DNA from 4 places in the Actinomadura sp. 3N508 genome. Region 4 is predicted to be linked to each of the others. Evidence: predicted binding sites of a transcription regulator. Region 4 holds the regulator's gene; each other region holds the start of a gene.

Region 1 (7,400 bases), on a different contig from region 4:
GCGTCCCGACGAACTGGCCGGTGCGGGTGGGGCCGTCGGCGGCGTCCAGCGCGCGGGCGATGCCGAAGTCGATCACGCGGGGCCCGGTGGACGACAGCAGCACGTTCGCGGGCTTCAGATCGCGGTGGACGATCCCCGCCCCGTGGATCGCGGCCAGCGCCGTGGCGACGCCGACCGCGACGCCCTCCAGGTCGGAACCGGGCAGCGGGCCCCGGTCGGCGACGGCGCGCTCCAGGCTCGGGCCCTCGATGTACTCGGTGACGACGTACAGCGGATCCTGGTCCAGCTCGGCGTCGACGACCGGCGCGGTGCAGAACCGGCGGACCTGCCGGGCGGCCGTCACCTCGCGCCGGAACCGGTCCCGGAACGCGCCCTCCCCGGCCAGCTCCCGGTTGATCACCTTGACGGCGACGCGGCGGCCGCCGTGGTCCTCGCCGAGATAGACCGTCCCCATGCCGCCGCGGCCGAGCCTGCCGACCAGCCGGTAGGGGCCGAGTTCCGCGGGGTCCTCCGGGCGCAGGGCCTCGCCGTTCTCTCCTGCGTGCGTGGTCATTCTGATCCTGAACTGGAAATAGGGAGTCGTTTGCGTAGAACCCTAGCGGGCTGTGCCAATTCAGACGCGCATAGTCGCTAGCGCGTTCGGCGTGCGCGCGGGAGAGTCCGGAACGGGGGGAACTTCTCGCCGGTGAGGCCGAACGCGTACGCCACGACCCGGGCGGACCAGCGCTGCCAGCCCACGACCAGCCCGTACAGGCGGCGCGGGTAGCGGCCGGTGAACGGGATGACCAGCCAGCTCAGCGCCAGCACGACCACCAGCAGGACGAACATGGCCATCATCACGATCAGATGCGGGAGCACCAGCAGGCCCCTCAGTAACGTGAACCAGCGCCTGGGGCCCTGCCACTCCGCCGGGAACGGCAGGTCGACGATGACCGTCGTCCCGTCCGCGGCGGGCTCGCGGGGAGCGGGGGAAGGGGAGGAGGCCGCTCGGGCCGGTTCGGCCGCCGGCTCCTCCAGGTCGGGGACGGGCCGCGCCCGCGGCACCCTCGCGTCCGAAGCGCCGGAACCGTTCGAGGCGCCCTGTGCCGGGACCGGTCCCGTCCAGGTGGTCGAGATCGTTTCCGCCGCGTGCTCCGGGCTGTCCTGGCCGACGAGCCGGGTGAGGAGCTGCCGCGCGGTCGGACGGCCGTGCGGGTCCTTGCCGAGCGCGGCGGCGACGACCTCGCGCAGCCGCGGGTCGAGGCCGTCGAGGTCGGGTTCGTCGTTGCCGATGCGGTGGAACGTCTCCGCGACCGTCTTGCCCTGGAACGGGGGACGTCCCGTCCCGGCGTAGGCGACGACGCAGCCCCACGAGAACACGTCCGACGCCTGCGCGACCGGCTCGCCGCGCAGCACCTCCGGCGCGATGTAGGCGGGCGTCCCGACGAACTGGCCGGTGCGGGTTGGGCCGTCGGCGGCGTCCAGCGCACGCGCGATCCCGAAGTCGATCACTCGGGGCCCGGTGGACGACAGCAGCACGTTCGCGGGCTTCAGATCGCGGTGGACGATCCCGGCCCCGTGGATCGCGGCCAGCGCCGTCGCGACGCCGACCGCGACGCCCTCCAGGTCGGAGCCGGGCAGCGGGCCCTTGCCGCCGACCGCCTTCTCCAGGCTCGGCCCGTCGATGTACTCGGTGACGATGTAGGGCGGGTCCTGGTCGAGCCCGGCGTCCAGGACGGGCGCGGTGCAGAACCGGTGCACGCGCCGCGCCGCCGTCACCTCGCGGCGGAACCGGGCGAGGAACGCCGGCTCCCCGGCCAGCTCCCGGTTGACGACCTTCACCGCGACGCGGCGGCCGTCCGGCTCCGCCCCCAGGTAGACGGTGCCCATGCCGCCGCGGCCGAGCCGTCCGAGCAGGCGGTAGGGCCCGAGGACGCGCGGTTCGTCCTGCTCCAGCGGTTCGGCGGCGTATGTGGTCATGGCGGACGGGACTCCTCGAAGATCGTATATTCCGGACTCAGCCTAAAGGAGCCGCCGTGCCCGGAACCGGCGATCAAGGGATCAGCAGGAGCTTGCCCGTCGTCCGCCGCGCCTCCAGATCGGCGTGCGCGGCGCCGGCCTCCGCAAGATCGTAGCGATGCCCGACCCGGATCCGGACATCTCCCGTCTCCACCCACCGGAGCACGTCGGTCGCCCGCTCCAGCAGCTCGTCGCGGGTGACGACGTGGTGGGCGAGCATCGGCCGGGTGAGGAACAGCGAACCGGCCGGGTTGAGCCGCTGCGGGTCGAACGGCGGCACCTTCCCGCCCGCCGCCCCGTACAGCGCCAGCGTGCCGCGCAGCCGCAGGCTCGCGAGGCTCCCCTCGAACGTCGGCGCGCCGACGCCGTCGTACACGGCCGCGACGCCCTCACCGCCGGTCAGCTCCCTGACCCGGCCGGCGAAGCCGTCGTACCCCATCGTGACGTCCGCGCCCGCGTCCTTCGCGAGCTTCTCCTTCTCCGGCGTGGACGCCGTCCCGATCACCCGGGCGCCGAGCGCCTTGGCCGCCTGGGTGAGCAGCAGCCCCATCCCGCCCGCGGCCGCGTGCACGAGGACGGTGTCGCCCTCCTTGATCGGATACGTCGACCGGGTCAGGTAGTGCGCGGTCATGCCCTGCAGCATCGAGGCCGCCGCGTCCTCCAGGCCCACCCCGTCCGGGACGGGGACGAGCCGGTCCGCCGCCACCAGCGCCTTCGCCGCGTAGCCGCCCAGCACATCGCTGGAGGCGACGCGGTCACCGACGGAGAACCCCTGGACGCCGTCGCCGACCGCCGCGACCGTCCCGGCCGCCTCGATGCCCGGCGTGTAGGGGAGGTCCTTCGCGTAGGCGCCCGTCCGGTAGTAGACGTCGATGAAGTTGACGCCCGCCGCCGCCACGTCGATCAGCACCTCGCCGGGGCCCGGCTCCGGGTCCGGCCGTTGCGTGGCCGTCAGTACCTCGGGGCCGCCGTTCTCGGTGATCACGATCGCGCGCATGCCGTGCTCTCCTGCCTGCCTGGACGGTGAACTTGATCTCGGCAACCGGTCGTTCCCGCGGGCTATTCCACCGCGGAGAAGGTCAAACCCAGTCGCGCATGGTGCGGCCGACCGTCGCGACGGACTCCTCCACGCGGGCCGCGACGGTCGCGGGCTCCCAGATGTCCAGCCGGGCGCAGTCCTCGAACGCGATCTTGGTCGCCGCCATGAAGAACGCGACGACGACCCTGGGACGCAGGTCCGCGCCGGGGTCCACGTCCTCGCGCCGGGCGATCTCGGCGGCCAGCGCCTCCGTCGCCGCCCCGTACCGCGCCATCTGCGCCGCCATCAGCGACGGCGTCGCCTCGATCACCTGCCGGACGCGGCGGAACCGGGCGCTGTCGGCCGGGTCGCCCTCCGCGATCGTCCGCAGCACCACGCGCAGCGACTCGTACAGCGCGGCGAACGGCCGCTCCTCGGGCGGACGCGCGGCGAGGGCCTCCGCGAGGAGCCGGTCGTGCTCGCCGAGGAAGCTCGTGACGACGTCCTCCTTGGTGGCGAAATAGCGGAAGAACGTCCGCTGCGACACCTCCACGGCCGCGACGATCTCGTCGATCGTCGTCGCCTCGTACCCCTTCGAGACGAACAGCTCTAAGGCCGCGTCGACGAGCGCGAGCCGGGTCCGCTGCTTCTTGCGCTCGCGAAGCCCCGCGAGCGCACGGGCGGGCGCGGGCTCCGGCTCTGCGGGCTCCGGCTCCGCGGGGCCAAGGTCGGTGGAGTTCGGGTCGGTGGAGCTGGGGCCGGTGGTGCCTGACGGGTCGCCGGCGGGGACGGCGCTCATCGGCTCGCTCCTTCTATGCCTGTACCTATGCCTATGCGCTTGGCCGGGCGGGATGGACGCCCCACCCTCAAAGGCTTCTATCACGGACGGGTCCTCCGCATGGGCGACGGGGTTCCAACGTCCGGAACGGGCCGCGTGCGATTGGCGCACACCCGCTCGGCGCGTCGCGCCGCCCTCCGCGGTCCATCCCCGCCCGCTCTGGAATCAGGCGTCCCACTCTCTGGGAATCCCCTGCACAGGCCGCGGATTCGGGTCATGCTGAGGGTCGGTCACCAACTGTTGCCGGACGGTCGCCGAAGGTCATCGCCCGGCGGCTCGGACCATGCTGAGGCAGGCTGATGTGTCAGTAGTCGGTGGACGGGAGATCGCCGAGGTGCGCCGGCGTCATCTCGCGGCACTAGCGCACGAAGTCGAGGTCCGCGGGCTCTCCTGGAGGTTCGCCGGGCCCGGGGAGTCCCTGCTGAGCGTGTCCGGCACGCGGACGCGCCGCCAGATCATGGTCGTCGCGACCCCGTGCGGCGACGGCTGGTACTACCTGTGGCCGGGCGGCGGCATGGCCGGCGTCACCGAGGCCGCAACGGTGGCCGACCGCCTCAGCAGATTGTGCTGATTCTCCCAGGGGGGCGACCCCCTGGAACCCCCGTCAGGCACGACGGGCACGCTTCCCGGGCCGCTGGCGCGTCCCGTGAAACGCACCCACCGTGCTCGGGTCCTGCGACCTCCGGGCGCTGGGCGCTGTGTTTGCCCAGGGGGGCGACCCCCTGGAACCCCTGTTGGCACGGCGGGCACGCTTCCCGATCCGCTGGCGCGTCTCGCGAAACGCACCCGCCGTGCTCGGGTCGTGCGACCTCCGGCGCTGGAGCGCCTCCGGCCGCACGACCCGTGGTCTCGGTTGAGGTTCTCTCCACCTTGCTCCCGTGCGGGCGGCTTCCCTAGACTCGGACGCGAACGTTTGTTCGAATTCCCGCATGTTCTTCCCCCGTGCGGTGAGCGCGAGGGGGAGGCAGATGACACGCGTGTTCGGCGACCCGGTGGACGTCTGGGTGAGCGATGGACGTCCTGTCCGGTTCGTCTGGCGTGGCCGGCTCTACACCGTGCGGCGGGTGCTGGAGCACTGGGTCACGACCCGTGACTGGTGGCGGGAGCAGCAGCCCGACGGCGAGGCCACCGGAGAGCGGGAGTTCTGGCGGATCGAGGCGACTCCGGACCGCGAGATCGGCGTCTACGAGCTGCGGCATGAGGTGGCCGCCGACAGCTGGCTGCTATCCCGGGTATGGGACTGACGTGCACGTTCACGTCGCCTCGTGCTATTCGCTGCGGTACGGCGTCGCACCGCCCGCGGCGCTGGCCGAGCGTGCGGCGGGCCTCGGCATGGAGACGCTCGCGCTGACCGACCGGGACGGGCTGTACGGCGCGGTCCGTCACGTTCGGTCATGTGCGGACGCGGGGATCGGGGCCGTCGTCGGCGCCGACCTCAGGGTCGCGTCCACGGGCGAGGAGCGGATCGTGGTGCTCGCCGAGGGCCGGGCCGGATGGCGGTCGCTGTGCCGGCTGGTGACGGCGGCGCATTCGGCGGGGGAGCGCGGGAAACCGGTGGTCACGCGGCAGATGGTCGGTGCGCACGCGGAGGGCCTCGTCGTCCTGCTGGGCCCGGCGTCGGACGTGGGACGCGCCGTCACCGGCCGCCGTCCGGACGTGGCGGCGGCGCGGCTGGCGGAATGGCGCGCCACGGCCGAGACCGCGATCGAGATCGTCGACCACCATGACCGGGGCGACGGGCCGCGCGCGGCGCGGATGCTCGCGCTCGCCCGCGAGGCCGGGGTGCCCGCCGTGCTCGGCAACGCCGTCCGCTATCTGGAGCCGTCCGATCATCCGGTCGCGCAGGTGCTGGACGTGACGCGCCGCCTCGTCCCGCTCGACCGGCGGCACCTGGACGACCGCACCGGGCAGGCCTACCTGAAGTCCGTCCCTGAGATGCGCCGCGTCGCGGAGCTGAGCTGCGGCGCGGACGAGGCGGACGCGCTCCTCGCCGCGACCCGGCGGCTCTCCGAACGCTGCGTCCTGGACGCGGGGCGCGATCTCGGCATGGACGACGTCCACCTCCCGATCAGCGAAGGCGACCCGTACGCCCGCCTCGTCGCCCGCTGCTCGGACGGGCTGTCCCGGCGCGGCCTGGAAGGGTCACGGAGGGCCGCGGCGCGGCTCGACGACGAGCTCGGCGTGATCGCCCGGAAGGGGCTGGCGTCCTACTTCCTCACGGTCGCCGACGCCGCCGCGCTGATCAGGTCGCGCGGCATCCGGTGCGCGATCCGCGGCTCCGGCGCGGGCAGCCTGGTCAACTACCTGCTCGGCATCGGCGACCTCGACCCGCTGCGGCACGACCTGGTCATGGAGCGGTTCCTCGCCGACAGCCGCGACGGCCTCCCCGACATCGACCTGGACGTCGAGTCCGCCCGGCGCCTTGAGGCCTACGAGGCGCTGTTCGACCGGTTCGGCGCCGAGAGCACGGCCTGCGTGTCGATGATGGAGACCTACCGGGCGCGCAGCGCGCTCCGCGACGTCGGCAACGCCATCGGGCTCCCGCCGATGGAGATCGACGCGATCGCGAAGGCGTTCCCGCAGATCAGGGCGAGCCAGATCCGGGCCGCGCTGGACGATCTGCCCGAGCTGCGGCAGAGCAACCTGGCGAGCGGGCGCCTGGAGGTCATGTTCCGCATCGCGGAGCGCCTGGACGGCCTGCCCCGCCACATCGCGATGCACCCGTGCGGCGTCCTGCTGTCGAACCCGTCCCTGCGCGACCGGACGCCCGTCGAGCAGGCCGCCGTCGGGTTCCCGATGAGCCAGTTCGACAAGGACGACGTCGAGGCGATGGGCCTGCTGAAACTCGACGTCATCGGCGTGCGGATGCAGTCGGCGATGGCGCACGCGGTCGCGGAGGTCGCCCGGCTGACAGGTGAGACGATCGCGCTGGAGGACGTCCCGCGCGACGACCCCGCCACGTACGCGCTGGTCCGCACGTCCCGGACGCTCGGCTGCTTCCAGATCGAGTCGCCGGGACAGCGCGAGCTGATCGGCCGGCTCCAGCCGCGCGACCTGGACGACCTCGTCCTCGACATCTCGCTGTTCCGCCCGGGCCCGGTCAACTCCGACATGGTGACGCCGTTCCTGGAGGCCCGTGCCGGGACCCGCGAGCCCGCCTACCCCCATCCCGACCTCGAACCGGTGCTGCGGGAGAGCCTCGGCGTGATCGTCTTCCACGAGCAGGTGCTCCGCGTCCTCGACGTGATGACCGGATGCGGCCTCTCCCGGGCCGAGGCCGCGCGCCGGAACCTCAACCACGAGCGCGGCCAGGCCGTGGTGGGCGCGTGGTTCCGCAAGACGGCGCTGGCGCGCGGTTACGACGAGGCGTCCGTCGAGCGGGTCTGGCGGATGCTGACCGCGTTCGGCGCGTTCGGGTTCTGCAAGGCGCACGCCGCGTCGTTCGCGCTGCCCACCTACCAGTCGGCCTGGCTGAAACGGCACCACACGGCTGCGTTCTACGCGGGCGTCCTCACCCACGACCCCGGCCTGTACCCCAAGCGCGTC
Region 2 (7,400 bases), on a different contig from region 4:
GACGGTGACGCGGGGGTCCTCCAGCGCGCCGCGCGACCAGGGCCGCAGGGCGGTGCGGTGCCAGGCGATCACGGCGGGTTCGCGTTCGACGACGGTGACGTGCGCGACGCCGGGCAGGGTGAGGGCCTCGGCGAGGGAGAACCCGACGCCGAGCCCGCCGATCAGCACCCGCGCGGGCCGCGCGGGCCGGTCGGTGGCGGGCCGGTCGAGGGCGGCGCGGACGAGGAGCCGTTCGGATTCGCCGTTGCGGGTGTCCATGAGGAACACGCCGTTGCTGATGATCTCGTAGTCGGTGCCGGCGCGGCGCAGTACCAGCTCGCCGCCGGCGCCGTCGGCGCGTTCGATCACGACCGGTTCGGCGGCCGTCCCCGGAGCGGCGTCCATGCCCCGCACCCTATGGCGTCGCGCCGCGCGGCGGGCCGGGGGCCGGTGGAATCGGGTGGTGGCGCGGGCCGTGGCGGCTTTACCGTGAGCCTGTGGACGATCATGTGCGGTTGCGGCCGGTGGCCGAGGAGGACCTGCCGTTCGTCGAGCGGCTGCGGACCGACCCGGAGCTGTGCGGGCCGTTCCTGTGGGACGGGTGGAGCGACCCGCGGCGGTTCCGGCGCCGCTGGGAGCAGGACGGCTATCTCGGCGAGGACACCGGGAACCTCATCGTGGACGGTGCGCCGGGCGGGGGCGGGCCGATCGGGCTGGTGTCGTACCGGAAGGTGCGGACCGCGGGTCCGGTGTGGTGCTGGAGCATCGGGATCATGCTGATGCCGGAGGCGCGGGGCCGTGGTGTGGGCACTCGTGCGCAGCGGCTCCTGGTGGACTACCTGTTCGGCTACACCCTCGCGCACCGGATCCAGGCCGAGACCGATGTCGACAATCTCGCGGAGCAGCGTTCGCTGGAGAAGGCGGGTTTCACCCGTGAGGGCGTGATCCGCGGCTATGGGTTCCTCGGTGGCCGCTACCGCGACGAGGTCCTGTACAGCATCCTGCGGGAGGAGGCGTCGCCCGGCGCGTCGTAGCGGGTGGGCGGGCTTGTGCGGGAACACCTCTTCCCCGGGCGGCGTTACCGTGTAACGATGTAATCATCCGGGAGGTGCGATGGTCCCCGACTCCCCCGACGGCACGCGCGGCGGCGCCCACGATGGCGCGCCGCTGGACGCCTACTCCAGTGTCGTGTCCGCCGTCGCCCGCGAGCTGACCCCGCGCGTCGCGGCGCTGCGCGTGCGGCACCGGCGCGGTGAGGGCGCGGGCTCGGCGGTCGCGTTCACCGGCGACGGGTTCCTGCTCACCAACGCCCATGTCGTCGGCGCCGCGACCGGCGGTCAGGTCGCGTTCGCCGACGGCGCGACGGCGCCGTTCACCGTCGTCGGCACCGATCCGCTGTCGGATCTGGCCGTCGTCCGCGCGGACGGGCCCGTCCCCGATCCGGTCACGCTCGGTGACAGCGACGGGCTGGTCGTCGGGCAGCTCGTCGTCGCGGTCGGGAACCCGCTCGGCCTGTCGGGGTCGGTGACCGCGGGGGTGGTGTCGGCGCTGGGCCGGTCGCTGCCGACGTCGCAGCCGTCCCGTACCGGCACGGTGGTCCGGGTCATCGAGGACGTCATCCAGACCGACGCCGCGCTGAACCCGGGCAATTCCGGTGGTGCGCTGGCCGACAGCCGGGGCCGGGTCGTGGGGGTCAACACGGCCGTCGCGGGGTTCGGGCTCGGGCTGGCGGTGCCGATCAACGCGACCACGCGCCGGATCATCGGCGCGCTGATCCGCGACGGGCGGGTCCGCCGCGCGTTCCTGGGGCTGGTGGCGGCGCCCGTGCCGGTCCCGGCGGTGCTGCGGCCGCGGATCGGGCAGGACGAGGCGCTGCGCGTGGTGGAGGTCGTGGCGGGCAGTCCCGCCGACCGGGCCGGGCTGCGCCGCGGTGATCTGGTCCTGACCGCCGGCGGGCGGGCGGTGTCGACGGCGCAGTCGCTGCAGCGGCTGATGTTCGCCGAGGCGATCGGGCGGCCGCTGTCGATCACGGTGCTGCGCAACGGCGCGATGGTCGATGTGATCGCCGCCCCTGTCGAGCTCGACGCCGAGCACGCCTGACCCGTCCGCGCCACGCCCCGGCCGCGGGGGCGGGGGCGGGGTCAGCGGCCGCGGAAGGTGGCGCGGTAGGCGGTGGGCGAGACGCCGGCCGCCTCCTGCAGGTGCTGCCGCAGCGACGCCGCCGTCCCGAACCCGGCGCGGCCGGCGATCCGGTCGACCGGCAGGTCGGTCTCCTCCAGCAGGCGCCGTGCCCGCTCCACCCGTTGCGCGGTCAGCCACGCCTGCGGTGACACACCGGTCTCCTGCCGGAACCGGCGGGTGAAGGTCCGCACGCTCATCGACGCCCGCGCCGCCAGCTCCGCCAGCGTGAGGGGCCGGTCGAGGTGCTGCAGCGCCCATGCCCGCGCCGGGCCGGTCGACGCGGTGCGCGTCTCGGGCACGGGGCGGGCGATGTACTGGGCCTGGCCGCCGTCGCGGTGCGGGGGCACCACGGTGCGGCGGGCGAGGTCGCCGGCGACGGCGGCGCCGTGGTCGCGGCGGATCAGGTGCAGGCACAGGTCGATGCCCGCCGCCTCGCCGGCGGAGGTCAGCACGTCGCCCTCGTCGGCGTACAGGACGGCGGCGTCGACCCGCACGGCGGGGAACATCGCGGCGAGCCGGTCGCATGACAGCCAGTGGGTGGTGGCGCGGCGCCCGTCCAGGAGGCCGGCGGCGGCCAGGACGAACGCGCCCGTGCAGATCGAGGCGATCCGCGCGCCGCGCCGTGCCGCCTCCGCCAGTGCGGCCGGGACGGGGCCGTCGCCGGGGCGGGTCTCGTCGAGGGTGTGGGAGGCGGGCACGATCACGGTGCCGGCGGTGGCGAGCGCGTCGAGCCCATGGGCGACGGTGACCGCGAAGTCCGCGTCGGTGTCGACCTGGCCCGGTCGCACCGCGCACGACACGACCTCGTACAGGGGCGCGCCGGCGGGGGAGCGTGCCTGCCCGAACAGCTGGTGGACCAGGCCGAGCTCCAGCGGCAGGACGCCGTCGCGCACCAGCACCGCCACCCGGTGCCGTTCCACGATCATGGCCCGATTCTTGCACATATCGGCCTGCGGGCCACTCGTGGGCGCCTCGCCCGCCCCGGCAGCATCGGACACGTCACCAGGAACCGCACCCGGGAAGGGGAACCGTCGTGAACGTCCTGTGGGTCTTCGCGCATCCGGAGGGCCGCTCCCTCAACGGCGCCCTGCGCGACCGCGGCGCCGCGACCCTGGCGCGGCTGGGCCACCGCGTCCGCCATTCCGACCTGTACGCGATGGGCTGGAACCCGGTCGTCGGGCCCGCCGACTTCGGTCACGACCCGCGCGAGCGGCTCGTGGTCGGCGCCGCGTCCGAGCGCGCCCACGCGGCCGGCGCGCTGGCCCCCGACATCCGCGCCGAACAGGACAAGATCGATTGGGCGGACGCGCTGGTCGTGCAGTTCCCGCTGTGGTGGTTCGGGATGCCCGCGATCCTCAAGGGCTGGTTCGACCGCGTCTTCGTCCAGGGGTTCGCGTTCGGCGTCACCGACGATCAGGGCCGGACCCTGCGCTACGGCGCGGGCGGCCTGGCCGGGCGGCGCGCCCTGGTCGTCACCACGGCCGGGGCGCGCCCCACCGGTCTCGGCCCCCGTGGCGTGCACGGTGACGCCGAGGACGTGCTGTTCCCCCTGCTGCACGGCACCCTGTTCTACACGGGGATGGACGTCCTGCCGCCGCTGGTCGTCGCCGGCGCCGACCGCGCCGGGCCCGCCGACACCGAGGCCGCCGGCGCGGCGCTCGACGAGCGGCTGCGCACCCTGCCGGCCGCCGCTCCCATCCCGTACCGCCCCGAATCAGGCGGCGACTACGACGCCGACCTCGTCCTGCGCCCCGCGCTGGCCCCCGCGGGCACCGGCCTCACCGTCCACCGCACCACCACCCCCGCCCCAGCCGCCGCCGACCGGACGGACGCCGCCTGACCCGCCCGGCGCCGCGACCCAGGTTCGGGTGGCACGCCACGCGGGCGGCGGTTCACAGGAGGGACAGCTGCCGTGGCGGGTCGGGCCGTGGTGGAGGGGGAGGGGGGCGGTGTGCGGCGCGGTCACCGATGCCGTAGCGGGCGGCCAGGTCGCGGACCTGGCGGGCGATGGCGTCCTGGTACTCGCGCGGGGCGTAGGCGCCCGCCCCGTACAGGCGCGCGTAGGGGACGATCAGCTCGGGGTGGTGCGCGCGCAGCCAGGCCATGAACCATTCGCGGGCGCCGGGACGCAGGTGCAGCGTGATCGCCGACACCCAGGTCGCGCCCGCCTCGGCGATCTGCCGGACGGCCGCGTCGAGCTGGGCGGGGGAGTCCGACAGGTAGGGGATGACCGGGCCCATCAGGACGCCACAGCCGATGCCCGCCTCGTTCAGCGTCCGGCACACCGCCAGCCGCCGGCGCGGCGGCGGGGTGCCCGGCTCGGCCGAGCGCCACAGCTGCGGGTCGACCGACCCGACCGAGACCGCCGCGCTCACCGCGGTGCGCCGGGCCGCCTCGCGCAGGATCGGCAGGTCGCGCAGGATCAGCGTGCCCTTGGTCAGGACGGAGAACGGGTTGGCCGCGTCGCGCAGCGCCGCCAGGATGCCCGGCATCAGCCGGTAGCGGCCCTCGGCGCGCTGGTAGCAGTCGACGTTGGCGCCCAGCGCGATGTGCTCGCCCCGCCATCGCGGCGACGCCAGCTCCGCCCGGACCCGCTCGGCCGCGTTCACCTTCACCACGATCCGCGAGTCGAAGTCCGCGCCCGCGTCCATGTCCAGGTATTCATGCGTTTTACGGGCAAAGCAGTAAACACACGCATGGGAGCAGCCTCGATAGGGGTTGATCGTCCAGCGGAACGGCATCCGGGACGCCTCGGGGACCTTGTTGACGACCGTCCTGGCGCGGACCTCGTAGAAGGTCATGCCGCGGAACCCGGGGGTGTCGAAGGTGCGCGCCACCGCCCCCCGCTCGATCAGCGGCGGTTCCGGGCCCGCGTCGCCGCCGTCCAGCCGGAGATGATCCCAGCGCACGCCCACCCCCCTTTCGAACGTCTGAGCGATCAACCGTCCGGCCAGTATGGAACGTGTGTTCGAAGATCGCAAGGTGAAGGCAGGGCGAAACGGGACGGGCAGGCATCACACGGACATGCGCGTTCCGTACGCAGCATCGCGGCGGGTGAGTGACAATGGGCCGCTATGGCATCGCGACTGAGGATCCGGATCACGGCCGCCCTCGCGGCGGGAACGGCGGCCGCCGCGCTGGCCGGCTGCGGCATCCCCGCGCTCGGCGGGGAGAGCGAGAAGGCCCCCGTCACCGCCGGGGCCAAGGCCGAATGCGGCGCCGTCGCCGCGCCCGGCGACGGCGGCCGGTCACGGCAGCTGCGCGCCATGTGGATCGCCACCGTCGCCGGCATCGACTGGCCCAAGGACACCACCGACCCCGCCGCCGAGCAGCGCGGGCAGTTCACCCGGCTCCTCGACACCGCGACCGCGATGAACATGAACGCGGTGTTCGTGCAGATCCGCCCCAACTCCGACGCCTTCTACGACTCCCCCTACGAGCCGTGGTCGCAGTGGATCACCGGCACGCAGGGCAAGGACCCCGGCTACGACGTCCTCGCCTTCATGATCAAGGAGGCGCACGCGCGGAACCTGGAGTTCCACGCCTGGTTCAACCCCTACCGCGTCTCCCGCCAGGACGACCTGAACAAGCTCTCGCCCAAGAGCCCCGCCCGGCAGCACCCCGACTGGGTCCGCAAGTACGGCACCGGCCTGTGGTACGACCCGGGCCTCCCGCAGGTCCGCGACCTGGCCACCCGCGCCGTCATGGACGTCGTCGGCAAGTACGACATCGACGCCGTCCACTTCGACGACTACTTCTACCCCTACCCCGAGGGCGGCCGCGAGTTCCCCGACCAAGCCACCTACAAGGCCCACGGCGGCGGCATGGACAGGGGCGACTGGCGCCGCCGCAACGTCGACACCCTCGTCCGGGACCTGTCCGGCAAGATCCACGACGCCAAGCCGTGGGTGCGGTTCGGGATCAGCCCGTTCGGCGTGTGGCGCAACAAGAACACCGACCCCCGCGGATCGGACACCCGCGCGCTGCAGAGCTACGACGACATCTACGCCGACACCCGCACCTGGATCAAGAAGGGCTGGGTCGACTACATCACCCCGCAGCTGTACTGGCCGATCGGCGACCCCCGCGCCGACTACGCCGAGCTCGCCGGCTGGTGGGCCGCCCAGGTCAAGGGCACCGGCGTGCACCTCACCATCGGGCAGGGCGCCTACCGCGTCGGCAAGGACGCCGCCTGGAAGAACCCCGCCGAGCTGTCCCGGCACCTCACCCTCAACGCCAAGTACCCGCAGATCCGCGGCGACGTGTACTTCAGCGCCTCCGACATCGTCTCCAACCGCCGCGGGTTCGCCGCCCGGCTGCGCGCCGACCACTACGCCCGCCCCGCGATCCCGCCGATCCCCGCCGGGCGCGGCGGCAAGGCGCCGCCGCCCGTCCAGGACACCGCCGCCGCCCCCGCGGCCGGGAAGGGCGAGAAGGGCGTGAAGGTCACCTGGCGGGCCTCGGAGGGCGCCACCTCCTACGCCGTCTACCGGGTGGACGGCGCACGCCCCGGCTGCGCGCCCGTCGACCCCCAGCCCCTCATCGCCAACGTCCGCGGCGGCGGCATCATCGACCCCGCCGCCAAGCCCGGCCGCACCTACACCTACTACGTCACCGCCCTGGACCGCCTCCACCACCAGAGCGCCCCCGGACGCGGCGCAACGGTCTCCCCGCCCCAGGGATAATGATCATGCTCCGGGGGGAGGAATCAGACACCTGACCCCCGGAGGTAAGAGCATGGCGCTGTCGATGGAGGAGCAGCGGATCCTCATGCAGATCGAGGTCCGCCTGAGCGAGGACGAACCACGGCTGGCCCATCGACTCGCCCGGCTCGGCGAGCCCCGCCGCCGCGCCCGCACCGTCATCGCCGCCGCGGCCGCCGTCATCATCGTCCTCGCCGCGATCGGCGCCGCGATCGCCGCGGCCTTCGCGTAACACCACCCTGACACGGCCCGCCCCGACGCGGGCGGGCGCCCGGCCGCGCCCGCCGTGCGGCGCCGCATCCATCCGCGGACGCGCGAACGCCGATGCCCCGGCGAGGACCTCCTCGCCGGGGCATCGGCGTTCAAGCCGGTGTGGTGGTCGCCTCACGGCGTAAGGCACAACGAAGCTCCAGCCCGGACCGCATGGGACCGGCGGTATTCCCCGAAGGCGTCAGGTAGAGCCCGGGGGACACATGCCACACCGACCCGTCCACTGTAACGGCTTCCCGCGGGTGCTCCTCCACCGCGTCCCCGATG
Region 3 (7,400 bases), on a different contig from region 4:
CCTCAGCAGTTCCTCGTACGACGTGGGGAACACGGTGTGCGGATGCCCGCCCGCCGCCCAGACCTGGTCGTACTTGTCCAGCCAGACGTCCACGAGCGTACGGATCGGCGCCGGATGCCCCAGCGGCGCCACCCCGCCGATCGGCTGCCCGGTCGCCGCCCGGACGAACTCCGGCGTCGCCCGCTTCACCTTCGCCGCGCCCACCAGCGCCGCGATCTTCACCGTGTCGACCCGGTGCGCGCCGCTCGTCATCACCAGCAGCGGCGTCCCGTCCGCGTCGAACACCAGGCTGTTGGCGATCGCGCCCACCTCGCAGCCCAGCTGGTCGGCCGCCGCCTGCGCCGTCGGCGCGGACTCGGGCAGCTCCACGACCGTCCCCGTAGCGCCCCGGTCGAGCAGCGCCTTTGCCACGATTTCGGTATTCGGATGCATGGGTAGCACTTTAAGGTCAGCTCATGCGAGGGAGACCGATCGACGTGCGGATGGGCGCGGTTCTGCTGACCGCCGCCGTTCTTGTGACGGGGTGCAACGGGACGGACGGGGCCGCGGGCCCGCCGACGACCCCGGTCGCCAAGCCGGCGACGCCCGCGCCGCCCCCCACGCCGGCGCCCACGCCCGCGCAGCGCAAGCTGAAGCCGGGCGCGAAGGGCGACGACGTCAAGGCGCTCCAGCGCCGCCTCAAGGAACTGAACTACGACCCGGGCAAGGTGGACGGGAAGTACGGGACGTCCACCCAGCTGGCCGTTTGGGCGTTCCAGGCCGTCAACGACATGAAGCAGAAGGGCACGCTCGACAAGCCGTTCTGGGAGGCTCTGGCCAGCCCCGAGCAGCCGGAGCCGATGGCCAAGAAGCGCGAGAAGGACCGCGTCGACGTCGACCTGAAGCGCCAGTACCTCGTCCTCTACAAGGACGGGCGGCCGCGCCTGATCACGCACATCTCCTCGGGCTCCGGCGAGTACTACTGCGCCAAGGACCGCGGCGCCAAGGTCCCGCGCTGCCGCTACGCCACCACCGGCACGGGCGACTTCCGCACGGGGCGCCGCGCCTTCGGCTGGGAGACCTCGCCCCTGGGACGCCTCTACAACCCCATCTACTTCAACGGCGGCATCGCCTTCCACGGCGCGCTGGACGTGCCCAGATACCCCGCCTCGCACGGCTGCGTCCGGCTGCCGATGCACGTCGCCGAGTACTTCCCCGACCTCCTCGGGACGAACGTCCCAGTGCACGTCAGACGCCCCAAGTGAGGGCAGTCACACCGCGCTGACCTGCGGAGAACGGCGCGCGTTCGAACACGTTGACGAATCGGCGTCAGGGCGGTTTACTGGGTGGTGCGTCGAACTTATGTTCGACGTGGTGCGGGACTCGCGGCCCGTGCCAGGGCGACGTCCCCGCCGGTGGCGCAGCTGCCGGCGGGACGGACGGCCGGGCGGAGTGAGGGGAAGCTCTCCGCCCGGCCGGCCCGAGCCCGGAAGGAGGCAGACATGTCCGGAACGATGACCGCACGCGGGATCCATGCCGCCGCCCAGTCCGTCCCGCCGCCGAGCCCGCGCCGCCGCCCGATGCCCGCACCGCGCCCGGCGCACACGGCCACCGGCCAGCTCCACGCCGCCCGCATGGGCCTCGCCGAGGCCGCCGAGGCCACCTCGCCCGCCGTCCGCTACGTGTGCGCCCACCTGGCCGCACTCCGCGCGGCCGCCGCGGTCCTGGCGTCCAGGGAACCCCTGGAGACCCACCGCCGCGGCCGTCCGCGCAGCGTCTGGGTGCTGCTCCCGGAGGCCGAGCCCGCCCTGCGCGAATGGGCCGCCTTCTTCGCCGCCGGCGCCGACAAGCGCGCCGCCGCCGAGGCCGGGCTGCCCCGCGCCGTCACCCCGCGGGAGGCCGAGGAGCTCCTGCACGACGCCGACGTCTTCGTCACCCTCGTCGAAGACACCCTCGGCGTCACCAGCCAGCCCACCCTGCCCGTGCCCGAAGCCAGCTGACCCGCAGGACCCCTCCGAAGACCCCCTCCCGAGGCCGTCCCTCTCCCCGGGACCGCCTCCCAGGTGGCCGGGGCCGCCGAGTACGGCCGCCCCGGCCGCCGCCAACCCCTCCGGCCGATCGCGCCGGCGGTGGCCGCACCTCCCCCCGAGCCGGCCCCGCCGGCGCGATCCCACCTGGCCGAACGGCCCGGAACCGGTGCCGGAACGCGGAACGGGGCCCGGCATGGCGCCGGGCCCCGTCACGTTGCTGCGGGTATATCAGAACGACTCGACGGCGCGGCGCGCCTCCGGGTCGAGGACGCCCCAGCCGATGAGCTCTTCGGTGAGCTCCGTCGGGGACTTGTCATAGATGACCGCGAGTGAACGCAGGTCTTCTTGGCGGATGGACAGGACCTTTCCGTTGTAGTCGCCACGCTGGCTTTGAATCGTCGCGGCGTAGCGGGCGAGAGGACCGGCCTTGTCTTTCGGAAGCTGCTGCAACCGCTCTAGATCGATCACGAGCTTGGGTGTAGGCCCGAGCGGGCTCGGCGCGGCTCCGCCGGGCAGCAACTCGGAAACCGGCACGCCGTAGAAATCGGCGAGCTCGGCCAGCTTCTGAACGGTGACGGCGCGGTCGCCCCGCTCGTACGAACCCACGACGACGGCCTTCCAGCGGCCTCGGGACTTCTCTTCCACGCCGTGCAGGGACAGCCCCTGCTGGGTGCGGATGGCGCGCAGGCGCGCGCCGAGAGCCTTTGCGTATTCAGACGGCATGATGGCCCCCCAGGCTCACTTTCATCGTCGTCGGACTCCGGCTCGCGCCGGAGGGGAGCCGATTCGCGAAGCCATTGGGCCTCAGGAGTCCGCCCCCGGGGATGGTTACGGACAGTGACGGTAAAACGGAGAAGGCCCTAGGTCAAGCCGATTGGAAAAAAGCGGTCGAATCCGCAGGACTCGATGGTGCTGGCGAGGATCGTCCGCAAGCCCTGCGGGCACGGCCCGCCGGGCCCCTCGCGCGGCCGTTCCGCGTGCCGGCGCCGCCGCGAATGTGACGCCTCTCACCTGCGAATACGCGGACCGGCCCGGACGCCGGGGCGGTCCGGGACGGCTGCTACGGTGGGGGACGCAAGACGTCCTTTAAGGCCCGTCCCGTGAGGCGGGAAAGGAGTTTCCGTGATGAATGCTGCCTCCAGGCCGGAACGGCCGGTGGAGGAGCGCGTGGCGGACGGTGATCCCCGGCCCAAGGCCGTTCTGGAGGGTCCCGACATCAGGCGCGCGCTGACCCGTATCGCACACGAGATCCTCGAGCGGACCAAGGGCGGCCACGACGTCCTCCTGCTCGGCATCCAGACCCGCGGCGTGGGCCTGGCCGAACGGCTCGCCGGGGCACTGCGCGAGGTCGAGGGCCGCCCGGTGCCCTGGGGCTCGCTCGATGTGACCATGTACCGCGACGACCTGCGGCTGCGGCCCGCCCGCGCGCTCGGCCGCACCGAGCTGCCCGCGGAGGGCATCGACGACAAGGTCGTCGTCCTGGTCGACGACGTGCTGTTCTCCGGCCGGACGGTGCGCGCCGCGCTCGACGCGCTCAACGACCTCGGGCGGCCGCGCGCCGTCCAGCTCGCCGTGCTCGTCGACCGCGGGCACCGGCGGCTGCCGATCCGCCCCGACTACATCGGCAAGAACCTGCCCACCTCGATGCGCGAGACCGTGAAGGTCCTGCTGAAGGAGAACGACGGGCGCGACGCGGTACTGCTCGGCCCGACCCTGCCCGATCCGACGGGGGGCGCCGAATGAACCGCCATCTGATCTCCGCCGCCGACCTGAGCCGGGACGACGCGCTGCTCGTCCTCGACACGGCCGAGGAGCTCGCGCAGATCGCGGGCCGGGCCGTCAAGAAGCTGCCGACGCTGCGCGGCCGGACGGTCGTCAACCTCTTCTTCGAGGACTCGACCCGCACCCGCATCTCCTTCGAGGCCGCGGCCAAGCGGCTGTCCGCCGACGTCATCAACTTCTCCGCCAAGGGGTCGAGCGTGTCGAAGGGCGAGAGCCTGAAGGACACCGCCCTCACGCTGGAGGCGATGGGCGCGGACGGCGTCGTCATCCGGCACGGCGCGTCGGGCGCCCCGCACCGGCTGGCCGGCTGGGTGCAGGGCAGCGTCGTCAACGCGGGCGACGGCACGCACGAGCACCCCACCCAGGCCCTCCTGGACGCGTTCACCATGCGTAAGCGGCTCGGTGACCTGGAAGGCCGCCGGGTGACGATCGTCGGGGACGTCCTGCACAGCCGCGTGGCACGATCCAACGTCCTGCTGCTCACCACGCTCGGCGCCGACGTGACCGTGGTCGCGCCGCCGACGCTGCTGCCGGTCGCCATCGGCACGTGGCCGTGCTCGGTGTCCTACGACCTGGACGGCGTGCTGCCCAAGAGCGACGTCATCATGATGCTGCGCGTCCAGCAGGAGCGGATGAACGCCGCCTACTTCCCGACCGTCCGCGAGTACAGCCGCCGCTACGGGCTCGACGCCGAGCGCATGGCGGCGCTGCCCGACCACGCCATCGTGATGCACCCGGGCCCGATGAACCGCGGCGTGGAGATCGCCGCGGAGGTCGCCGACTCGGTCCGCTCCACCATCGTCGAACAGGTCGCCAACGGCGTCAGCGCCCGGATGGCCGTTCTCTACCTGCTGCTCGGGGGCTCCGAGCCGGCCATCGGCCAGGAGGTGCCGCGGTGAGTCTCCTCATCAAGGGCGTGCGGATTCTCGGTGGGGACGCCACCGACATCCTGATCCGGGACGGCGCCATAGCCGAAGTGGGCTCCGGCCTGGACGCGGCCGGTGCGCAGACCATCGACGCGGACGGCCTCGTCGCGCTGCCCGGTCTCGTCGACCTGCACACCCATCTGCGCGAGCCGGGACGCGAGGACGCCGAGACCGTCGAGTCCGGGACGAAGGCCGCAGCCACGGGCGGATACACCGCCGTCCATGCGATGGCCAACACCGACCCAGTGGCGGACACCGCCGGAGTGGTCGAACAGGTGTGGCGCCTAGGGCGCGAGGCCGGATACTGCGATGTTCAGCCGGTCGGAGCGGTCACGCGCGGCATCGCCGGTGAGCAGCTCGCGGAACTGGGCGCGATGGCCGATTCCGCCGCGCAGGTCCGGGTCTTCTCAGACGACGGGCACTGCGTGTCGGACGCGGTCATCATGCGCAGGGCGCTGGAGTACGTGAAGGCGTTCGACGGCGTCGTCGCCCAGCACGCGCAGGAGCCGCGCCTCACCGAGGGCGCGCAGATGAACGAGGGCGAGATGTCGGCCTCGCTCGGCCTGCGCGGCTGGCCCGCCGTCGCCGAGGAGGCGATCATCGCCCGGGACGTGCTGCTCGCCCAGCACGTCGGGTCGCGGCTGCACGTCTGCCATGTCTCCACGGCCGGGTCCGTGGAGATCATCCGGTGGGCGAAGAGCAGGGGCTGCCCGGTGACCGCCGAGGTCACGCCGCACCACCTGCTGCTGACCGACGCCAAGGCCGGGTCCTACGACCCGATCTTCAAGGTCAACCCGCCGCTGCGCACCGCCGACGACGTCGCCGCGCTCCGCGGCGCCCTCGCGGACGGGACGATCGACTGCGTCGCCACCGATCACGCTCCGCACCCGGTCGAGGACAAGGAGACCGAGTGGGCCGTCGCCGCGATGGGGATGATCGGCCTGGAGACGGCGCTGCCCGTCGTGCAGGAGGCCATGGTCGAGACCGGGCTGCTCGACTGGGCCGGGGTCGCCGACCGCATGTCCTTCCGGCCCGCGCGCATCGGCCGGCTGTCCGGGCAGGGCCGTCCGCTGGAGGCGGGCTCGCCCGCCAACATCACGCTGTACGACCCGTCGCCGCGCCGCACCGTGGACTCGTCGGCCATGACGTCCAAGAGCCGCAACACCCCGTTCGCCGGGCTGGAGCTGCCCGGGCACGTCGTCGCCACGTTCCTGCGCGGCAAGCCGACCGTCCTGGAAGGGAAGCTCCAGTGAGCCCTGCTCTGCTCGTTCTGGAAGACGGCAGGGTCTTCCACGGGGTCGCCTACGGGGCCGAGGGGGAGACGTTCGGCGAGATGGTCTTCAACACCGGGATGACCGGCTACCAGGAGACCCTCACCGACCCCTCCTACGCGCGCCAGATCGTGGCGATGACGTCCCCCCACATCGGCAACACCGGCGTCAACGGCGAAGACCCGGAATCGCGCCGCATCCAGGTGGCCGGTTACGTGGTGCGTGAGCCCGCGCGTGTGGCGTCCAACTGGCGGGCCACCGGTTCGCTGGGTTCGGCGCTGCGCGACCAGGGAGTGGTGGGAATCGCCATCCCCGGCACGCGCGCGCTGACGCGGCACCTGCGTGACAGGGGCGCCATGCGCGCCGCCATCTTCAGCGGACCGGACGCGGTGGCGCCCGGCGAGAACGCACTCCTGGAGCGCGTGCGGCAGAGCCCTTCGATGGAAGGCGCCGACCTCGCACGCGACGTTTCGACCAAGGAGCCGTACATCGTCCGGGCGAAGGGTGAGAAGCGCTACACCGTCGCCGCGGTCGACCTGGGCATCAAGTCGATGACGCCCTACCGGATGTCGGAGCGGGGCTGCGAGGTGCACGTCCTGCCCGCCACCAGCACGGCCGACGACATCCTCGCCCTCGACCCGGACGGCGTGTTCTTCTCCAACGGCCCAGGCGACCCTGCCGCCGCCGGCTACGCCGTGGACGCGCTCAAAGGCGTCCTGGACGCGGGCAAGCCGTTCTTCGGGATCTGCTTCGGAAACCAGATATTCGGCCGCGCGCTCGGCCTCGGGACCTACAAGCTGAGGTTCGGCCACAGGGGCATCAACCAGCCCGTCCAAGACCGGACCACGGGCAAGGTCGACGTGTCGGCCCACAACCACGGCTTCGCCGTGGACGCCCCCACCGACGGCCCGTTCGGCACGCCGTACGGCCCTGGCGAGGTCACGCACGTCAACCTGAACGACGGGTGCGTGGAGGGGCTGAGGCTGCTGGAGCGCCCGGCGTTCAGCGTCCAGTACCACCCGGAGGCCGCGGCGGGCCCGCACGACGCGTCCGGCCTCTTCGACCGCTTCTGCGACCTGATGGACGGGCCGGCGGACGGGTCGAAGAACGAGGGGGTGCTCTGATGCCGCGCCGTGAAGACCTGAAGTCCGTCCTGGTCATCGGCTCGGGGCCGATCGTCATCGGGCAGGCGTGCGAGTTCGACTACTCGGGTACGCAGGCGTGCCGCGTCCTCAAGGCCGAGGGGCTGCGGGTGACGCTCGTCAACAGCAACCCGGCGACGATCATGACCGACCCCGAGTTCGCCGACGCCACCTATGTCGAGCCGATCACCCCCGAGGTCGTCGAGAAGATCATCGCGAAGGAGCGGCCGGACGCCCTGCTGCCCACCCTTGGGGGCCAGACGGCCCTGA
Region 4 (7,400 bases):
CCGGCGATCGGCGAAGAAATCGGAGCCCGCCGAGCCCGCCGAACCGCCCGCGGCCACCGACGACTCCGGGGACGCCCTGCTCGTGGCCGGCCCCCGCAAAGCGGCCCGCCGCCACCGCGCCCGCGGCGCCCGGCACGCCGAGACCACACCGGCCCCCGCCGACGAGACCAACGAAACCACCTGACGAACACGACGCCACCTGACGAACACGAACGAATCCCCCGCCCGCCGGGTGCGCGGCGAGCGGGGGATCGGTTCGACAAGGGCGTCGGGCCGCCCAGGGCCGGGCTAACTGCAGCCGCTGGTGGAGCCGCAGCCCTCGCAGACGTAGCAGCTGCCCGCCGGGCGCATCTTCGTCCCGCAGGTGAGGCACAGCGGCGCGTCCGCCGTCCGGCCCTGGCGGGACTCGATGACCTCCATGGACGAGCGCGCCTCACCCGCCGGCGCCGACGCCGCGGGCGCGGGCCGGGCGATCGCGGCGGACTGGGCCAGGGACTCGTGGTCGACCTCGTCCTCGGAGTGCAGGGCGGCGGGGTCCTCCCCGTTGGCCTGCATGGCCCGCTCCCCCGCCGTCAGGATGCCGAGCTCCGCCCGCTCCTCGTAGGGCAGGTGGTCCAGCGCCAGGCGGCGGAAGATGTAATCCATCACCGAGGTCGCCATGCGGATGTCGGGGTCGTCGGTCATCCCGGCGGGCTCGAAGCGCATGTTGGTGAACTTCTCCACCCACGTCTCCAGCGGGACGCCGTACTGCAGGCTGATGGAGATCGCCATGGAGAAGGCGTCCATCACGCCGGCGAGCGTCGAGCCCTGCTTGCCGAGCTTGAGGAACACCTCGCCGACGCCGTCGTCCGGGTAGGACGAGGCGGTCATGTACCCCTCGGCGCCCGCGACGGAGAACCGCGTGACGGTCGCGGGCCGCTGCTTCGGCAGCCGCCGCCGGACCGGAGGCGTCGGCCCCGCGGCCCCGGCCACGGCCTCCTTGGCCTCCTCCTTCTTCCCGGCCGCCGACAGCGGCTGGCCGACCTTGCAGTTGTCGCGGTAGATCGCCAGGGCCTTCAGGCCGAGCCGCCACCCCTCGAAGTACACCTTCTCGATGTCCTCGATCGTGGCCTGCTCCGGCATGTTCACGGTCTTGGAGATCGCGCCCGACAGGAACGGCTGGACGGCCGCCATCATCCGGACGTGCCCCATCGGGCTGATCGCCCGCTCGCCCATCGCGCAGTCGAACACCTCGTAGTGCTCGGTGCGCAGGCCGGGGGCGTCCACGACGTGGCCGTGCTCGGCGATGTACTCGACGATCGCCTCGATCTGCTCCTGCTGGTAGCCGAGCTTCTCCAGCGCGCGCGGCACCGTCTGGTTGACGATCTGCATGGACCCGCCGCCGACGAGCTTCTTGAACTTCATCAGCGCGAGGTCCGGCTCGATGCCGGTGGTGTCGCAGTCCATCATCAGCCCGATGGTCCCGGTGGGGGCGAGCAGCGAGGACTGGGCGTTGCGGTAGCCGTTCTTCTCGCCGATCTTCAGGCACTCCTGCCACTGCTTGGCGGCGGCGGCGTGGATCTCCTTGTCGATCGCGTCCAGCGTGCGGATGCCGTCGTTGGCGGCGGCGTGCTTGCGCATGACGCGCTTGTGCCCCTCGGCGTTGCGCGCGTAGCCCGCGTACGGGCCGACGACGCCCGCCATCTCCGCGGACCGGCGGTAGGCGACGCCCGTCATCAGCGACGTGATCGCGGCGGCGAGCGACCGGCCGCCCTCGGAGTCGTAGGCGTGCCCGGACGCCATCAGCAGCGCGCCGAGGTTGGCGTAGCCGATGCCGAGCTGCCGGTAGTCGCGGGTCGTCTCCGCGATCTTCTCGGTCGGGAAGTCGGCGAAGGTGATCGACACGTCCATCGCTGTGATGATCAGCTCGGTGAGCTTGACGAACCGCTGGACGTCGAACGTCCCCGCCTCGTTGAGGAACTTCAGCAGGTTGATGCTGGCGAGGTTGCAGGACGAGTTGTCCAGGCTCATGTACTCGCTGCACGGGTTGGACGCGGTGATACGGCCGGTCTCGGGGTTGGTGTGCCAGTCGTTGATCGTGTCGTCGTACTGGATGCCGGGGTCGGCGCACTCCCACGCGGCCTTCGCCATCAGCCGGAACAGGTCCTTGGCCTTGACGGTGTCGACGATCTCGCCGGTCATCCGGGCGCGCAGGCCGAACTCGCCGTCCGACTCGACGGCGTGCATGAACTCGTCGGAGACGCGGACGGAGTTGTTGGCGTTCTGGTACTGGACGCTGCCGATGTCCTTGCCGCCGAGGTCCATGTCGAACCCGGCGTCGCGGAGCGCGCGGATCTTGACCTCCTCGCGCGCCTTGGTCTCGATGAACTCCCCGATGTCGGGGTGGTCGACGTCCAGCACGACCATCTTCGCGGCGCGGCGCGTCGCGCCGCCCGACTTGATCGTCCCAGCGGACGCGTCGGCGCCGCGCATGAAGGAGACGGGGCCGCTGGCCGTGCCGCCGGACGACAGCAGTTCCTTGCTGGAGCGGATGCGCGACAGGTTCAGGCCGGCGCCGGAGCCGCCCTTGAAGATGACGCCCTCTTCCTTGTACCAGTCGAGGATCGACTCCATCGTGTCGTCCACCGACAGGATGAAACACGCCGAGACCTGCTGTGGAGACTTGGTGCCGACGTTGAACCAGACCGGGGAGTTGAAGCTGAAGAGCTGGTGGACGAGCGCGTACTTCAGCTCGTGGTCGAAGATCTCCGCGTCCTGCTCGGTGGCGAAATAGCCCTCCTTGAGGGCCGTGTCCGTGTACATGCGGACGACGCGGTCGACCAGCTGCTTCAGGCTCCATTCGCGCTGCGGCGTGCCGACGGCGCCGCGGAAGTACTTGGACGTGACGATGTTGACGGCGTTCAGCGACCAGAAGTCGGGGAACTCGACGCCGCGCTGCTCGAAGTTGACCGAGCCGTCGCGCCAGTTGGTCATGACGACGTCACGACGTTCCCAGCGCAGCTCATCGTATGGATGCACGCCGGGCGTGGTGAAAATGCGCTCGACCTTCAGCCCTTTGCGGCTCCCCTTGCCGCGCCGCGCCGCCGAGCCGCTCACCGTCTCCGTCATGACCTTCCCCCTCTCGGGCCCACCCGCCGGGCCCTGTTCAGGAACAACCCGCCACCGCACGAGGCCATGCCTCGCGCGGAGACGCTCTTACATGTGCTGATGTTTTTCCGGAGCCCGCCTTACCGCGACGGGCCCGACTCCCCCGAGAAGCCGGCCTTCCGCAGTGTTTCGATCTCCTTGGCGAAGTCGTCCAGCGACTCGAAGCTCCGGTAGACCGAGGCGAATCGCAGATAGGCGACCTCATCGAGCTCGCCGAGCGGCCCCAGGATCGCGAGGCCGATCTCGTGCGAGGGGATTTCCGCGGAGCCGGAGGATCTGATCTCCTCTTCGACCCGCTGCCCCAGCTTTGCGAGCGCATCCTCGTCGACCGGACGGCCCTGGCAGGCCCTGCGCACTCCGGCGATGATCTTTTCGCGGGAGAACGGCTCGGTGACGCCGCTGCGCTTGGCCACCATGACGAGCACATTCTCCTGCGTCGTGAATCGCCGGCCGCATTCGGCGCACGAGCGGCGGCGCCGAATAGCGCCCCCGTCGTCGGTCGACCGGCTGTCGATCACTTTGGTGTCAGGGTTGCGGCAGAACGGGCAGTGCACGTTGATCCCCTCCCCTGACAATAACGCTTCACACCGGCGTGCACTTCCATATATGGGTTAAGTACATCGGTGTGACTACTAGATGTTGTGGTCAACGGTACGACTCGGCGCAGGCGTACGCAACCTGATCTCACGCCACATGGATCACATCCGCCGCGTAGGACCAGGTCAGGTCGGTCCGCCGTGATTTCCGCCCGGGCGTGTCGTCACCCGGGGTCGCGGCCGGTGACAGAACGTCAGATCGACCCCCAAATCGGGCGCCCGCCGCGCCGAGCCGGTGCGACCGGACGGACACTCCTACGCCCGACGGTCATGCGGCCGAGCCAGGGGCCAGGCGCGTCGCGCGCGGGCCCGCGGTGGATTCAGGGAGCGGGAAGGCGAAGTTCTTGGCCCGGCTGGACGGTGGGGTCACCGCCCAGACCGTTGAGGTCGATGATGCGCTGGACGACGACGCGCGGATCACTCCCCGGATCGGCGTCAGCCGCGATGTTCCAAAGGGTGTCGCCCCGCTCGACGACGACGGTTCTGGCGGGCTTGGACGGGCCGGTGCCGGTTTCGCCGCCACCGGCCAGAGCACCGGACCCCACGGTCAGCCATAGCCCGATGAGCGTGACGGTCGCGGCGAACAGGACCAGAACGGCACGTCCGCGGCGGGTCAGGCGGATCGGGACACGGTCACTCTGGGGTGAACCCGACATCTCTCCCCTCCTTGACGTCGAATGCATTTTCGATCGAACGCCTGTACGATGTTCTACCAGGAGGCGCCGACAAAAAGCGAGCACCACTTCGAACAATTGTTTGATCATTGGGCTCCGACGCGATAGGTTCCATGACAAGGAGTGACCGATCGAGGCGCCGGGAGGCGACGAGCGATGAGCAAGGTCCGGGAGCTGCCAGACGGCCCCATGGACGAGTCGGGGCTGACGCAACGGCAGCGCATGGTGCTGGAGGTGATCCGCGACTCGGTCCAGCGCCGTGGGTATCCGCCCTCGATGCGCGAGATCGGCGAGGCCGTGGGCCTGACCAGCACCTCCAGCGTGTCGCACCAGCTCCGGGCGCTGCAGCGCAAGGGTTTCCTGCGCCGCGACCCCAACCGGCCGCGCGCGGTCGAGGTGCGGGTCCCCGGCGCCACGCCCGTGCGGACGGACGAGGAGGCCTACGAGGCGGCCGGAGGGCAGCCCTCATCGGCGCAGCCCGCGCCCGCCTACGTGCCGCTGGTCGGGCGGATCGCCGCCGGTGGGCCGATCCTCGCCGAGGAGGCCGTGGAAGACGTGTTCACCCTGCCGAAGCAGCTCGTCGGCGAGGGCACGCACTTCCTGCTGAAGGTCACCGGCGACTCGATGATCGACGCCGCGATCGCGGACGGTGACTGGGTCGTCGTCCGGCAGCAGCCGGTGGCCGAGCAGGGCGACATCGTGGCCGCCATGATCGACAACGAGGCGACGGTGAAGACGTTCAAGCGCCGGGAGGACGGCCACATCTGGCTGATGCCGCAGAACCCCGCGTACGAGCCGATCCCGGGCGACGAGGCGACGGTCCTCGGCCGCGTCGTCGCCGTCCTCCGCAAGATGTGATCCGCGCGCGGCCCCGCACCCCGGGGCCGCGCGCAGCAGAAGCCCGGTCGCAGGCGCGTCCGCCAGGCCCGGTGGTCTGCGGGCCCGGCGGACGGATGCTCAGCGCTTCGGGACGATGTTGACGATCTTCGGCGCGCGCACGATGATCTTGGCGATCTCGGCGCCGGCCAGCGCGTCCTGGATCTTCGTGGACGCCAGCGCCAGCCGCTCCAGATCGGCCTCGGCGATCCCCGGCGCCACCTCCAGGCGGTCGCGGACCTTGCCGGCGACCTGGACGACGCACGTCACCGACTCCTCCACCAGCAGCGCCGGGTCGGCGGACGGCCAGCCCGCCCGGATGACCGGCGCGGTCCGTCCCAGCAGCTCCCACGCCTCGTCGGCGGTGTAGGGCGCGAACAGCGACAGCAGCACCGCCATGGCCTCGGCGGCCTCGCGGACGGCGGGGTCGGCGGCGCCCGGACCCGAGTCGATGGCCTTGCGGGTCGCGGTGACCAGCTCCATGACCCGCGCGATCGCCACGTTGAACCGCTGCGTCTCGACCAGCGTGGTGGCCTCGTGGACCGTCCGTGCGGTGACGCGGCGCAGGGCCGGGTCGCCCGCGGTGACGTCCACGCCCGGCGCGGACGTGACCTCGGCGGCGATGCGGTGCACGCGGGCCAGGAACTTCGACATGCCGCGCGGGGACACGTCCGCCCAGTCGATGTCGTCCTCCGGCGGCCCGGAGAACAGCACCGCCAGCCGGACGACGTCCACCCCGAACTCGGCGATCTGCTCGCCCAGGTCGACGCCGTTGCCCAGCGTCTTCGACATCGCCTTGCCCTGGTTGATCACCTGGCCCTGGTTCAGCAGCCGCCGGAACGGCTCGGTGAACTCGACCATGCCCATGTCGTGCAGCACCTTGGTGAAGAACCGGCTGTACAGCAGGTGCAGGATGGCGTGCTCGACGCCGCCGGTGTACTGGTCGACCGGCATCCACCGGCGGACCTGCTCGACGTCGAACGGGCCGTCCTCGTAGCCGGGCGAGCAGTAGCGGAAGAAGTACCAGGACGAGTCGACGAACGTGTCCATGGTGTCGGTGTCACGCTTGGCGGGGCCGCCGCACTTGGGGCACTCGACGTTGACCCAGTCGGACGCGGTGGCCAGCGGCGACGTGCCCTTCGGGGCCAGGTCGGCGCCGCGCAGGCCCTCGGGCAGCGTCACCGGCAGCTGGTCGTCCGGGACGGGCACCTCGCCGCACGCCTCGCAGTGGATGATCGGGATCGGGCAGCCCCAGAACCGCTGCCGGGACACCAGCCAGTCGCGCAGCCGGAAGTTCACCGCCGCGCGGCCCGTGCCGCGCTCCTCCAGGATCTCGACGATGCGGGCGATCGCGTCGGTCTTCGTCAGCCCGTCGATCGGGCCGGAGTTGACGATCTCGCCGTCGCCGGGCGTGGCGATACCGGTCTCGGCCGGGTCGGGCAGGCCGGTCCGGACGACGACGCGGACGGGCAGGCCGAACTTCAGCGCGAAGTCCAGGTCGCGCTGGTCGTGCGCCGGGACGGCCATGATCGCGCCGTGGCCGTATTCGGCCAGCACGTAGTCGGAGGCCCAGATCGGCAGCCGCTCACCGTTGACCGGGTTGATCGCGTAGCGGCCCAGGAAGACGCCGGTCTTCTCCCGCTCGGTGGACAGCCGCTCGATCTCGCTCTCCCGGGAGACCTCCTCGCGGTAGGCCTCGAACGCGGCCCGCTGGTCGGGCGCGCAGATCTCCTCGGCCAGCGCGGCGTCGGCGGCGACGACCATGAACGTCGCACCGAACAGGGTGTCGGGACGGGTGGTGTAGACGGCGACGGGCTCGTCCCGTCCCTCGATGGCGAAGTCGACGTCGGCGCCGGTGGAGCGGCCGATCCAGTTGCGCTGCATCAGCAGGACGCGCTCGGGCCACTTGCCCTCCAGCTGCTCCATGTCGTCCAGCAGCCGGTCCGCGTAGTCGGTGATCTTGAAGTACCACTGGGTCAGGACGCGCTTTTCGACCAGCGTCCCGCAGCGCTCGCAGTGCCCGCCGACGACCTGCTCGTTGGCCAGGACGGTCTGGTCCTTCGGGCACCAGTTGACGTGGCCGCCCTTGCGGTAGGCCAGGCCCCGG

Evidence for each region. The regulator LexA, encoded in region 4, represses DNA repair genes until DNA is damaged. The targets are predictions, from matches to a motif close to TCGAACANNTGTTCGA.
Region 1: a site for LexA is predicted at 4,760-4,775, ahead of ACH34S_RS35465 (DUF6504 family protein). Genes of this name have one in related genera too.
Region 2: a site for LexA is predicted at 5,117-5,132, ahead of ACH34S_RS23310 (Rv2578c family radical SAM protein). Genes of this name have one in related genera too.
Region 3: a site for LexA is predicted at 1,334-1,349, ahead of ACH34S_RS14560 (SAV_6107 family HEPN domain-containing protein). Genes of this name have one in related genera too.

Annotation. Positions count from the first base shown of each region.
Region 1 covers NZ_JBIRAX010000013.1:47,106-54,505, forward strand. Annotated here, with positions in the region: gene ACH34S_RS35440 (serine/threonine-protein kinase) at 1-553, opposite strand, end outside; gene ACH34S_RS35445 (DUF4389 domain-containing protein) at 631-1,959, opposite strand; gene ACH34S_RS35450 (quinone oxidoreductase family protein) at 2,033-2,995, opposite strand; gene ACH34S_RS35455 (TetR family transcriptional regulator) at 3,078-3,815, opposite strand; gene ACH34S_RS35460 (hypothetical protein) at 4,156-4,425, shown strand; gene ACH34S_RS35465 (DUF6504 family protein) at 4,823-5,098, shown strand; gene ACH34S_RS35470 (DNA polymerase III subunit alpha) at 5,100-7,400, shown strand, end outside.
Region 2 covers NZ_JBIRAX010000006.1:334,540-341,939, forward strand. Annotated here, with positions in the region: gene ACH34S_RS23285 (spermidine synthase) at 1-384, opposite strand, end outside; gene ACH34S_RS23290 (GNAT family N-acetyltransferase) at 477-1,013, shown strand; gene ACH34S_RS23295 (S1C family serine protease) at 1,093-2,079, shown strand; gene ACH34S_RS23300 (GlxA family transcriptional regulator) at 2,121-3,086, opposite strand; gene ACH34S_RS23305 (NAD(P)H-dependent oxidoreductase) at 3,194-4,000, shown strand; gene ACH34S_RS23310 (Rv2578c family radical SAM protein) at 4,053-5,069, opposite strand; gene ACH34S_RS23315 (family 10 glycosylhydrolase) at 5,235-6,845, shown strand; gene ACH34S_RS23320 (DUF3040 domain-containing protein) at 6,898-7,095, shown strand.
Region 3 covers NZ_JBIRAX010000003.1:696,566-703,965, reverse strand. Annotated here, with positions in the region: gene ACH34S_RS14570 (YbaK/EbsC family protein) at 1-432, opposite strand, end outside; gene ACH34S_RS14565 (peptidoglycan-binding protein) at 456-1,244, shown strand; gene ACH34S_RS14560 (SAV_6107 family HEPN domain-containing protein) at 1,482-1,979, shown strand; gene ACH34S_RS14555 (transcriptional regulator) at 2,238-2,732, opposite strand; gene pyrR (bifunctional pyr operon transcriptional regulator/uracil phosphoribosyltransferase PyrR) at 3,135-3,752, shown strand; gene ACH34S_RS14545 (aspartate carbamoyltransferase catalytic subunit) at 3,749-4,690, shown strand; gene ACH34S_RS14540 (dihydroorotase) at 4,687-5,970, shown strand; gene carA (glutamine-hydrolyzing carbamoyl-phosphate synthase small subunit) at 5,967-7,112, shown strand; partial or broken gene carB (carbamoyl-phosphate synthase large subunit) at 7,112-7,400, shown strand, end outside.
Region 4 covers NZ_JBIRAX010000004.1:698,238-705,637, forward strand. Annotated here, with positions in the region: gene ACH34S_RS18730 (DoxX family protein) at 1-184, shown strand, start outside; gene ACH34S_RS18735 (vitamin B12-dependent ribonucleotide reductase) at 289-3,108, opposite strand; gene nrdR (transcriptional regulator NrdR) at 3,228-3,701, opposite strand; gene ACH34S_RS18745 (LysM peptidoglycan-binding domain-containing protein) at 4,064-4,399, opposite strand; gene lexA (transcriptional repressor LexA) at 4,574-5,275, shown strand; gene leuS (leucine--tRNA ligase) at 5,375-7,400, opposite strand, start outside.